Halorhodospira halophila: one gene and its partners. The main gene of each other region encodes a partner of the protein of the gene in region 2 in a complex. Links are inferred from orthologs where the notes say so. Each region holds a gene or a part of one and is shown on either strand. Other genes may lie near its edges. The genes, in order: frdD, sdhA and CCR79_RS07860.

The links.
Region 1: sdhA (region 2) and frdD share a complex: the UniProt entries of both Escherichia coli proteins name them as parts of the enzyme complex. The link is inferred for Halorhodospira halophila from one-to-one orthologs.
Region 3: sdhA (region 2) and CCR79_RS07860 share a complex: the UniProt entries of both Escherichia coli proteins name them as parts of the enzyme complex. The link is inferred for Halorhodospira halophila from one-to-one orthologs.

Annotation. Positions count from the first base shown.
Region 1 is NZ_NHSN01000018.1:141,674-144,822, forward strand. The notes cover bases 151-3,149. They hold frdD (fumarate reductase subunit FrdD), read right to left. Parts: upstream 1,829-3,149; coding sequence 1,472-1,828; downstream 151-1,471. Other genes in these bases: CCR79_RS07850 (EAL domain-containing protein), read left to right, coding at 151-1,469; CCR79_RS07860 (fumarate reductase subunit C), read right to left, coding at 1,825-2,223; CCR79_RS07865 (succinate dehydrogenase/fumarate reductase iron-sulfur subunit), read right to left, coding at 2,220-2,984; frdA (fumarate reductase (quinol) flavoprotein subunit), read right to left, coding at 2,981-3,149. In the rest of the region: more of CCR79_RS07850, read left to right, coding at 1-150. UniProt on the Escherichia coli protein: Two distinct, membrane-bound, FAD-containing enzymes are responsible for the catalysis of fumarate and succinate interconversion; fumarate reductase is used in anaerobic growth, and succinate dehydrogenase is used in aerobic growth.
Region 2 is NZ_NHSN01000001.1:105,804-108,904, forward strand. The notes cover bases 11-2,961. They hold sdhA (succinate dehydrogenase flavoprotein subunit), read right to left. Parts: upstream 2,406-2,961; coding sequence 615-2,405; downstream 11-614. Other genes in these bases: CCR79_RS00500 (succinate dehydrogenase iron-sulfur subunit), read right to left, coding at 11-595; sdhD (succinate dehydrogenase, hydrophobic membrane anchor protein), read right to left, coding at 2,413-2,796; sdhC (succinate dehydrogenase, cytochrome b556 subunit), read right to left, coding at 2,799-2,961. Also shown: more of CCR79_RS00500, read right to left, coding at 1-10; more of sdhC, read right to left, coding at 2,962-3,101. UniProt on the Escherichia coli protein: Two distinct, membrane-bound, FAD-containing enzymes are responsible for the catalysis of fumarate and succinate interconversion; the fumarate reductase is used in anaerobic growth, and the succinate dehydrogenase is used in aerobic growth.
Region 3 is NZ_NHSN01000018.1:142,198-145,346, reverse strand. What follows is about bases 151-3,149. They hold CCR79_RS07860 (fumarate reductase subunit C), read left to right. Parts: upstream 151-1,450; coding sequence 1,451-1,849; downstream 1,850-3,149. Other genes in these bases: CCR79_RS07850 (EAL domain-containing protein), read right to left, coding at 2,205-3,149; frdD (fumarate reductase subunit FrdD), read left to right, coding at 1,846-2,202; CCR79_RS07865 (succinate dehydrogenase/fumarate reductase iron-sulfur subunit), read left to right, coding at 690-1,454; frdA (fumarate reductase (quinol) flavoprotein subunit), read left to right, coding at 151-693. Outside these bases: more of frdA, read left to right, coding at 1-150. UniProt on the Escherichia coli protein: Two distinct, membrane-bound, FAD-containing enzymes are responsible for the catalysis of fumarate and succinate interconversion; fumarate reductase is used in anaerobic growth, and succinate dehydrogenase is used in aerobic growth.

The DNA of each region.
Region 1 (3,149 bases), on a different replicon or contig from region 2:
GGGAGGGTAGCTGGTCCGGCGAACTCTGGGACCGCTCCAAGTACGGCACCCTGCAGCCGAAGTGGGTGACCATCAGCCGTGTCACCGGGGCCTACGGCGAAGTCGTCAACTACATTGCCGTCTTTAGCGACCTGACCGAGCTCAAACGTTCCCAGGAGCGGCTGCAGTTCCAGGCCTACCACGATGCGCTCACCGGCCTCGCCAATCGCCTGCTGTTCAAGGACCGCATGGCCCGCGCCCTGGAGCGCTCGCGACAGTCCGGTGAACAGCTAGCCGTGCTGTTCATCGACCTCGACCACTTCAAGGACGTCAACGACAGCCTCGGTCATACCGCCGGCGATCGCGTCCTCCGCCAGGTGGCTCACCGCCTCCAGGCGCGCCTCGGCGCCGATGACACCCTGGCGCGACTGGGTGGCGACGAGTTCAGCATCTGCCTGGCCGAGATCCGCGACCACCGGGACGCTCTCGCCTGCGCTGAGACCGTCCACCAGGAACTGGAGCGACCGTTCCAGTACAGCCGCCGCTGGTTCCAGTGCCGGTGTAGCATCGGCATCAGCATGTATCCGGACAACGGCGAGACCGTCGAGGCGCTGGTCCGCAACGCCGACTCGGCGCTGCACAAGGCGAAGGCCGACGGACGCAACACCACGTGCTTCTACGCCGAGGAGCTGACTGAACATGCCCAGCGCCGGCTGGATCTCGCCCAGGAGATGCGTCAGGGCCTGCAGCGCGGTGAACTGGTCCCCTATTTCCAGCACCAGGTCGAGCTGCAGACCGGTCAGATCGTGGGCATCGAAGCCCTGGTCCGCTGGCACCACCCGGACCGGGGGCTACTGGCCCCGGGCGCCTTCATCTCGGTCGCCGAGGAGGTCGGAACCATGGCGGCGCTGGGGGAGGACATCCTCCACCAGGCCTGTCAGCAAGGGCGCACCTGGCTGGACCAGGGACGCGAGTTCGGGCGCATCGCCGTCAACCTGTCCGGGGCCCAGTTCCACAACGGCAACATCGAAAAGACGGTCCTGCGTACGCTGGAGCAGACCGGCCTGCCGGCACGGCACCTGGAGCTGGAGATCACCGAGTCGACCATCATGGATCTCAGCCCCCGCACCCTGGAGCGGCTGGCCGCCCTGCGCCGGGCCGGAGTGTCGCTGAGCATCGACGACTTCGGCACCGGCTACTCGTCCCTGCTCTACCTCAAGCGCCTGCCCATCAACCGGGTCAAGATCGACCGCGGCTTCATCTGGGACATGGAGACCACGCCGGAATCCCGCTCCATCGTGGAGACCATCCTGCAGCTCGCCCATGTCCTCGGGCTTGAGGTGGTGGCCGAGGGGGTCGAGACCCTGCAGCAGCGCGACCAGCTCATCGATGCCGGGTGCCGCGTCGGCCAGGGATTCCTCTGGGCACGGCCGGAGCCCCACCCGCGGCTACGCTGCTGTCGCCCCCAGGCGCCCAACGACCCGCCCTGAGTTCACCACCACAGGGCAACAACCGCGCCCACACCGAGCACCCCCGCGACACCGGCGCCGCCGTAGCAGACCCACCAGGTACCGCGCCCTGCCGGAATCCCGAGATCGCGCAGGGTATGGTAGATGCGGTGAGCGGCGTGGCAGAGCACCAGCCCCAGCGCGAGGGCCACTGGCACCCCCACCACCGGCCGGGCGAACAGCTCGCGGGATGCGTGGTAATCCAGTACCTCGATGCCATGCTCTGCAGCCACGGGCATCACGACGCCGGTCAGCAGGATCAGCGCCGGGGCGAGCAGCGCGGCGAGTAGGCCCCCGGCACCGAAGAGCAGCCACAGCGGCGGTTCGTGCGAACGCCTCATCGGACGCCTCCCAGGAGATAGAGCCACACCCCGCCCGAGAGGGCCACCGAGACCACCCAGGCACCCCGCACGACCGCCCGGTCGGTGGGCCTGCGGCCCCGCCAGCGCAGGACCGGCAGCGTCAGGGGCAGCAACCGGAACCAGGTGACAGCGTGGTAGGCGGCGGCCAACAGAGCGGCCAGGTGGAGGCCGAACAACCAGGGGCTGCCGTGCAGGTCCCGCCACCCTTGGTAGGCGGCTTCCCCAGCAGCAAGGGCCAACAGTCCGGCAAGCAGCCAGAGCGCATAAAGGCCCAGCAGGACGCTGCTGCCTTCGCGCAACAGGTAGCGGCGGTAGGCCGGATGCCGCTCCCACCAACCGCGCATGGTCGGACGGTAGACGCGCGCTCGGCTCATTCCGATCCCTCCTGTCGACGACGACCGGGCCGCAGCCAGTCGAGCAAGTACCGCGCGCTGCTGCCGGGCTTGTTCTGATTGATGGCCCGCGCGGGATCGACCCCCTTGGGGCAGACCTCGGAGCAGTGGCCGACCAGCGTGCAGCCCCAGACCCCCTGTTCGGCATCAACCACCGCGTGCCGCAACTCGCTACCTGCGTCACGGCTGTCCAGGTTGTAGCGCTGGAGTAGCGCCAGGGCCCCGGGGCCGACAAAGTCCGGATGCCAACCGTACTGCGGGCAGGCGGCATAGCAGAGCAGGCAGTTGATGCACTGGGCGTACGCGTAGTAATCCGTCATCTGCTCCGGCGTCTGCCGATAGGTCCCCTCGGCCGCCGTCCGTTCCCCGGCCGGGATCAGGTAGGCGTGCACCGTCTCGAGCTTCTCGAGGAAGTCGCTCTGATCGATGACCAGATCCCGCTGCACGGGGAAGTGGTCCAGTGCCGACACCCACACCGGCCCCGGCGCGTAGTCGCGGAGGAAGACATGGCAGGCCAGCTCGGGTTCGCCGTCGATCATGCAGCCACAGCTACCGCAGATCGCCATGCGACAGGACCAGCGGAAGGTCAGGCTGCCATCGAGGTGATCCTTGATGTACTGCAGCCCCTCGAGCACGGACATATCCGGCGTGTACGGCACGGCATAGCGCTGCCAGCGCGGTTCGGCGTCCTGTTCCGGGTGGAAACGCTGCACCGCCAGAGTGATCCGCTGCGATTCGCTCATGCCTGCGCCTCCCCTTCAGCGCCGTAGGCCCGCCGCCGCGGCGCAGAGCGGGTAACGGTCACCGGCGCATGGTCGATCACGGGGCCCGTCCCGTCACCGGGGTAGGCCAGGGTATGAACCAGATAGCGCTCGTCATCACGCTCGCTATAGGCGTCATCGCGCACG
Region 2 (3,101 bases):
GCGCTGCCGGGCCCAGGTAGCGATCGCCGTTCCACCAGTAGCTCGGGCAGGAGGTCGAGCAGCAGGCGCATAGGATGCACTCGTAGAGCCCATCGAGGGCCTCGCGCTCCTCCTTCGACTGCAGGCGCTCCTTGTCCGGCGGTGTCGGGGTTTCGGTCTTGATCCACGGCTCCAGCGAGGCGTACTGGGCGTAGAAGTGATTCAGGTCGGGGACCAGGTCCTTGATCACGTCCGTGTGTGGCAGGGGGTAGACCTTCACGTCGCCCTTGATCTCATCCATGCCCTTGGTACACGCGAGCGTGTTGGTCCCGTCGATGTTCATCGCACAGGAGCCGCAGATCCCCTCCCGGCAGGAACGCCGGAAGGTGAGTGTCGGATCGACCTCGTCCTTGATCTTGATCAGCGCATCGAGAACCATCGGTCCGGCGCTGTCGGCGTCGATCTCGTAGGTATCCATGCGCGGGGTGGCGCCGCCCTCCGGGTCGTAACGATAGACCCGGATGCGCCGGATGTTCTCGCTCTTTTCCGCGTCGGGGGCACGGTAGGTGTAGCCCTTCCGGATGCGGGAGTTGGCGGGAAGCCTGAACTCTGCCATGTCTGTCTCCCTGGAGTCTTTAGTACACCCGGGCCTTGGGAGGGATCGCCTCCACGTCGTCGCTCAGGGTATGGAGATGGACGGGGCGGTAGTCGATGTCCACCGTACCGTCACTGCGCAGCGTCGCCAGCGTGTGCTTGAGCCAGTTCTCGTCATCACGCTCCGAGTAGTCCTCCCGGGCGTGGGCACCGCGGCTCTCCAAGCGGTTGCGCGCCGAATGGATGGTGGTCACCGCGCTGCCAAGGAGGTTCTCCAGCTCCAGCGTCTCGATCAGATCCGAGTTCCAGATCAGCGAACGGTCGGTTACCCCGACGTCGGCGAAGCCCCGGAAGACATCGTCCATCCGGTTGCAGCCCTGCTCCAACACATCACCCGTGCGGAAGACCGCGGCGTAGTTCTGCATGGTGTTCTGCATCTCGGCCCGCAGTTGCGCCGTCGGCTTGCTGCCATTGGCCCGACGCAGCCGATCCAGCCTTTGCAGCGCCAGATCCGGCGCCCCCTCTGGCAGGGGTGCATGGGGTTTGCCGCGGCCGCCGATGACTTCGGCGGCACGGTGGGCGGCGGCTCGGCCGAAGACCACCAGATCAAGCAGCGAGTTCGACCCGAGCCGGTTGGCGCCGTGCACCGAGACGCAGGCAGCTTCGCCGATGGCCATAAGCCCCGGAACCACCGCATCGGGGTCACCACCCTTGAGATGAACCACCTCACCCATGTGGTTGGTCGGGATCCCGCCCATGTTGTAGTGGACCGTGGGCAGGACCGGGATCGGCTCCTTGGTCACATCGACACCGGCAAAGATCTGGGCCGACTCGGCAATACCTGGCAGCCGTTCATGGATCACCTCCGGCCCGAGATGCTCCAGATGCAGGTGGATATGGTCGCCGTGCTCGCCGACCCCCCGCCCCTCGCGGATCTCGATGGTCATCGAGCGGGAGACCACGTCGCGCGAGGCCAGATCCTTGGCGTTCGGGGCGTAACGTTCCATGAACCGCTCGCCCTGGGCGTTGGTCAAGTAACCGCCCTCGCCCCGGACCCCCTCGGTGATCAGGCAGCCCGCGCCATAGATCCCGGTCGGGTGGAACTGCACGAACTCCATGTCCTGGAGCGGCAGACCGGCACGCAGGACCATGCCGTTGCCATCCCCGGTGCAGGTGTGGGCCGAGGTGCAGGAGAAGTAGCTCCGCCCGTAGCCGCCAGTGGCCAGCACCACCTGATGGGCCCGGAAGATATGCACCGTGCCGGTCTCCATGTCGAGCGTGACCACGCCCCGGCAAACCCCGTTGTCCATCATCAGGTCGATGGCGAAGTGTTCGATGTAGAACTCCGCCTTGTGCTTGAGCGCCTGCTGGTAGAGCGTGTGCAGGATGGCATGCCCGGTTCGGTCCGCGGCCGCGCAGGTCCGCTGGGCCGTTCCCTCACCGAAGTGGGTGGTCATGCCGCCGAACGGGCGCTGATAGATCTTGCCGTCCTCGGTGCGCGAGAAGGGCACGCCGTAGTGCTCCAGCTCCACGATGGCCGGCACCGCCTCGCGGCACATGTATTCGATGGCGTCCTGGTCACCCAGCCAGTCCGACCCCTTGATGGTGTCGTACATATGCCAGCGCCAGTCGTCCTCGCCCATGTTGCCGAGCGCCGCCGAGACGCCGCCCTGGGCCGCCACGGTGTGGCTGCGCGTGGGGAACACCTTGGTGACACAGGCGGTGTTCAGCCCCTGTTCGGCCATGCCGAAGGTCGCCCGGAGCCCGGCCCCACCGGCACCGACAACGACGACATCGTACTGGTGTTCGACCGTCTTGATCGGTTCTGTCATCTGCGCCTCAGCCCCCCAGAACGATTTGGATGACCGCCAGGATCCCGGCGACGGCCACCAGGAAACATGCGAAGTAGACGGCGAGGTTGCCGAACCACTTCAGCCCCTCGAGGTGGACGTAGTCCTCGATGACCACCTGAACGCCGAGCGCCCCGTGATAGAACAACATGATGATCGCGGCGATCAGCAGCGTCGCGTTGAACGGGTTCGCCACCCACGCCCGGGCCGCCTCGAAATCGGCGCCGGCCTGCAGGGCCAGGCCGATCCCCAGCCACATCATCAGCGGAACCAGCACCACCGCGGTCAGGCGCTGATGCCACCAGTGGTGGAAGCCGTTCTTGGCCGAGCCGAGGCCGCGGGCCCGGGAGACGGCGGTCTCGTACTTACGCATGATCAAAACTCCCCTGCGTAGGCGATCACCCAGACCAGGGCGGTCAACAGGACGCTCGCGGCGAGCACCATGTAACCGCCGCGATAGACCGCCTTGAGCTCGAAGGCGCGCACGGTGTCCCAAACCAGGTGCCGAACGCCATTGCAAAGGTGGTAGGCCAGGCTGAACGTGATACCCAGCAGCACCAGCTGCCCGAACCAGTGGCCGAGCACCCGCGTCAGCAGTTCGTAGTATTCGGGTCCGGCGGCCAAGGCCATCACCCAGGCGACCAGCAGGACCGCAGCCATGGTGACGAACACCCCGGT
Region 3 (3,149 bases), on a different replicon or contig from region 2:
GGGGGGATTCCCACCGACGTCCGGGGTGCCGCCCCCCTGTCGGGGCTGTTTGCTGCCGGGGAGTGCGCCAGCACCGGGATTCACGGAGCCAACCGGCTCGGTTCCAACTCGCTCGCGGAACTCCTTGTCTTCGGCCGGGCGGCAGGAGAGGCGGCCGCCGAGTACGCCCGCGAGGCACCGCGGCGGCCGCAGCGCGTGGTGGAGCAGCTCGCTACCGAGGCCCTGGCGCCGCGGCTTGAACTGCTGCGCAACGACAGGGGCGAGCGGCTCGCTACGCTGCGCGCGGATCTCAATCGGGCCATGGAACAGGGGGTGGGGATCTTTCGCAACGAGGCCGGCCTGGAGCAGGCGTGCACGACGCTGGCGGCGCTGCGCGAGCGCCTGCGACGCGGCATCCGCCTCGACGACCGCAGCCGGACATACAACACCGAGTGGCTGACTGCGATGGAGTTCGGGGCCAGCCTGCAGGTGGCTGAGGCGATGGCCTGGTCGGCGCGGGCACGCAAGGAGTCCCGCGGCGCCCACGTGCGCGATGACGCCTATAGCGAGCGTGATGACGAGCGCTATCTGGTTCATACCCTGGCCTACCCCGGTGACGGGACGGGCCCCGTGATCGACCATGCGCCGGTGACCGTTACCCGCTCTGCGCCGCGGCGGCGGGCCTACGGCGCTGAAGGGGAGGCGCAGGCATGAGCGAATCGCAGCGGATCACTCTGGCGGTGCAGCGTTTCCACCCGGAACAGGACGCCGAACCGCGCTGGCAGCGCTATGCCGTGCCGTACACGCCGGATATGTCCGTGCTCGAGGGGCTGCAGTACATCAAGGATCACCTCGATGGCAGCCTGACCTTCCGCTGGTCCTGTCGCATGGCGATCTGCGGTAGCTGTGGCTGCATGATCGACGGCGAACCCGAGCTGGCCTGCCATGTCTTCCTCCGCGACTACGCGCCGGGGCCGGTGTGGGTGTCGGCACTGGACCACTTCCCCGTGCAGCGGGATCTGGTCATCGATCAGAGCGACTTCCTCGAGAAGCTCGAGACGGTGCACGCCTACCTGATCCCGGCCGGGGAACGGACGGCGGCCGAGGGGACCTATCGGCAGACGCCGGAGCAGATGACGGATTACTACGCGTACGCCCAGTGCATCAACTGCCTGCTCTGCTATGCCGCCTGCCCGCAGTACGGTTGGCATCCGGACTTTGTCGGCCCCGGGGCCCTGGCGCTACTCCAGCGCTACAACCTGGACAGCCGTGACGCAGGTAGCGAGTTGCGGCACGCGGTGGTTGATGCCGAACAGGGGGTCTGGGGCTGCACGCTGGTCGGCCACTGCTCCGAGGTCTGCCCCAAGGGGGTCGATCCCGCGCGGGCCATCAATCAGAACAAGCCCGGCAGCAGCGCGCGGTACTTGCTCGACTGGCTGCGGCCCGGTCGTCGTCGACAGGAGGGATCGGAATGAGCCGAGCGCGCGTCTACCGTCCGACCATGCGCGGTTGGTGGGAGCGGCATCCGGCCTACCGCCGCTACCTGTTGCGCGAAGGCAGCAGCGTCCTGCTGGGCCTTTATGCGCTCTGGCTGCTTGCCGGACTGTTGGCCCTTGCTGCTGGGGAAGCCGCCTACCAAGGGTGGCGGGACCTGCACGGCAGCCCCTGGTTGTTCGGCCTCCACCTGGCCGCTCTGTTGGCCGCCGCCTACCACGCTGTCACCTGGTTCCGGTTGCTGCCCCTGACGCTGCCGGTCCTGCGCTGGCGGGGCCGCAGGCCCACCGACCGGGCGGTCGTGCGGGGTGCCTGGGTGGTCTCGGTGGCCCTCTCGGGCGGGGTGTGGCTCTATCTCCTGGGAGGCGTCCGATGAGGCGTTCGCACGAACCGCCGCTGTGGCTGCTCTTCGGTGCCGGGGGCCTACTCGCCGCGCTGCTCGCCCCGGCGCTGATCCTGCTGACCGGCGTCGTGATGCCCGTGGCTGCAGAGCATGGCATCGAGGTACTGGATTACCACGCATCCCGCGAGCTGTTCGCCCGGCCGGTGGTGGGGGTGCCAGTGGCCCTCGCGCTGGGGCTGGTGCTCTGCCACGCCGCTCACCGCATCTACCATACCCTGCGCGATCTCGGGATTCCGGCAGGGCGCGGTACCTGGTGGGTCTGCTACGGCGGCGCCGGTGTCGCGGGGGTGCTCGGTGTGGGCGCGGTTGTTGCCCTGTGGTGGTGAACTCAGGGCGGGTCGTTGGGCGCCTGGGGGCGACAGCAGCGTAGCCGCGGGTGGGGCTCCGGCCGTGCCCAGAGGAATCCCTGGCCGACGCGGCACCCGGCATCGATGAGCTGGTCGCGCTGCTGCAGGGTCTCGACCCCCTCGGCCACCACCTCAAGCCCGAGGACATGGGCGAGCTGCAGGATGGTCTCCACGATGGAGCGGGATTCCGGCGTGGTCTCCATGTCCCAGATGAAGCCGCGGTCGATCTTGACCCGGTTGATGGGCAGGCGCTTGAGGTAGAGCAGGGACGAGTAGCCGGTGCCGAAGTCGTCGATGCTCAGCGACACTCCGGCCCGGCGCAGGGCGGCCAGCCGCTCCAGGGTGCGGGGGCTGAGATCCATGATGGTCGACTCGGTGATCTCCAGCTCCAGGTGCCGTGCCGGCAGGCCGGTCTGCTCCAGCGTACGCAGGACCGTCTTTTCGATGTTGCCGTTGTGGAACTGGGCCCCGGACAGGTTGACGGCGATGCGCCCGAACTCGCGTCCCTGGTCCAGCCAGGTGCGCCCTTGCTGACAGGCCTGGTGGAGGATGTCCTCCCCCAGCGCCGCCATGGTTCCGACCTCCTCGGCGACCGAGATGAAGGCGCCCGGGGCCAGTAGCCCCCGGTCCGGGTGGTGCCAGCGGACCAGGGCTTCGATGCCCACGATCTGACCGGTCTGCAGCTCGACCTGGTGCTGGAAATAGGGGACCAGTTCACCGCGCTGCAGGCCCTGACGCATCTCCTGGGCGAGATCCAGCCGGCGCTGGGCATGTTCAGTCAGCTCCTCGGCGTAGAAGCACGTGGTGTTGCGTCCGTCGGCCTTCGCCTTGTGCAGCGCCGAGTCGGCGTTGCGGACCAGCGCCTCGACGGTCTCGCCGTTGTCCGGATACATGCTGATGCCGATGCTACACCGGCACTGGAACCA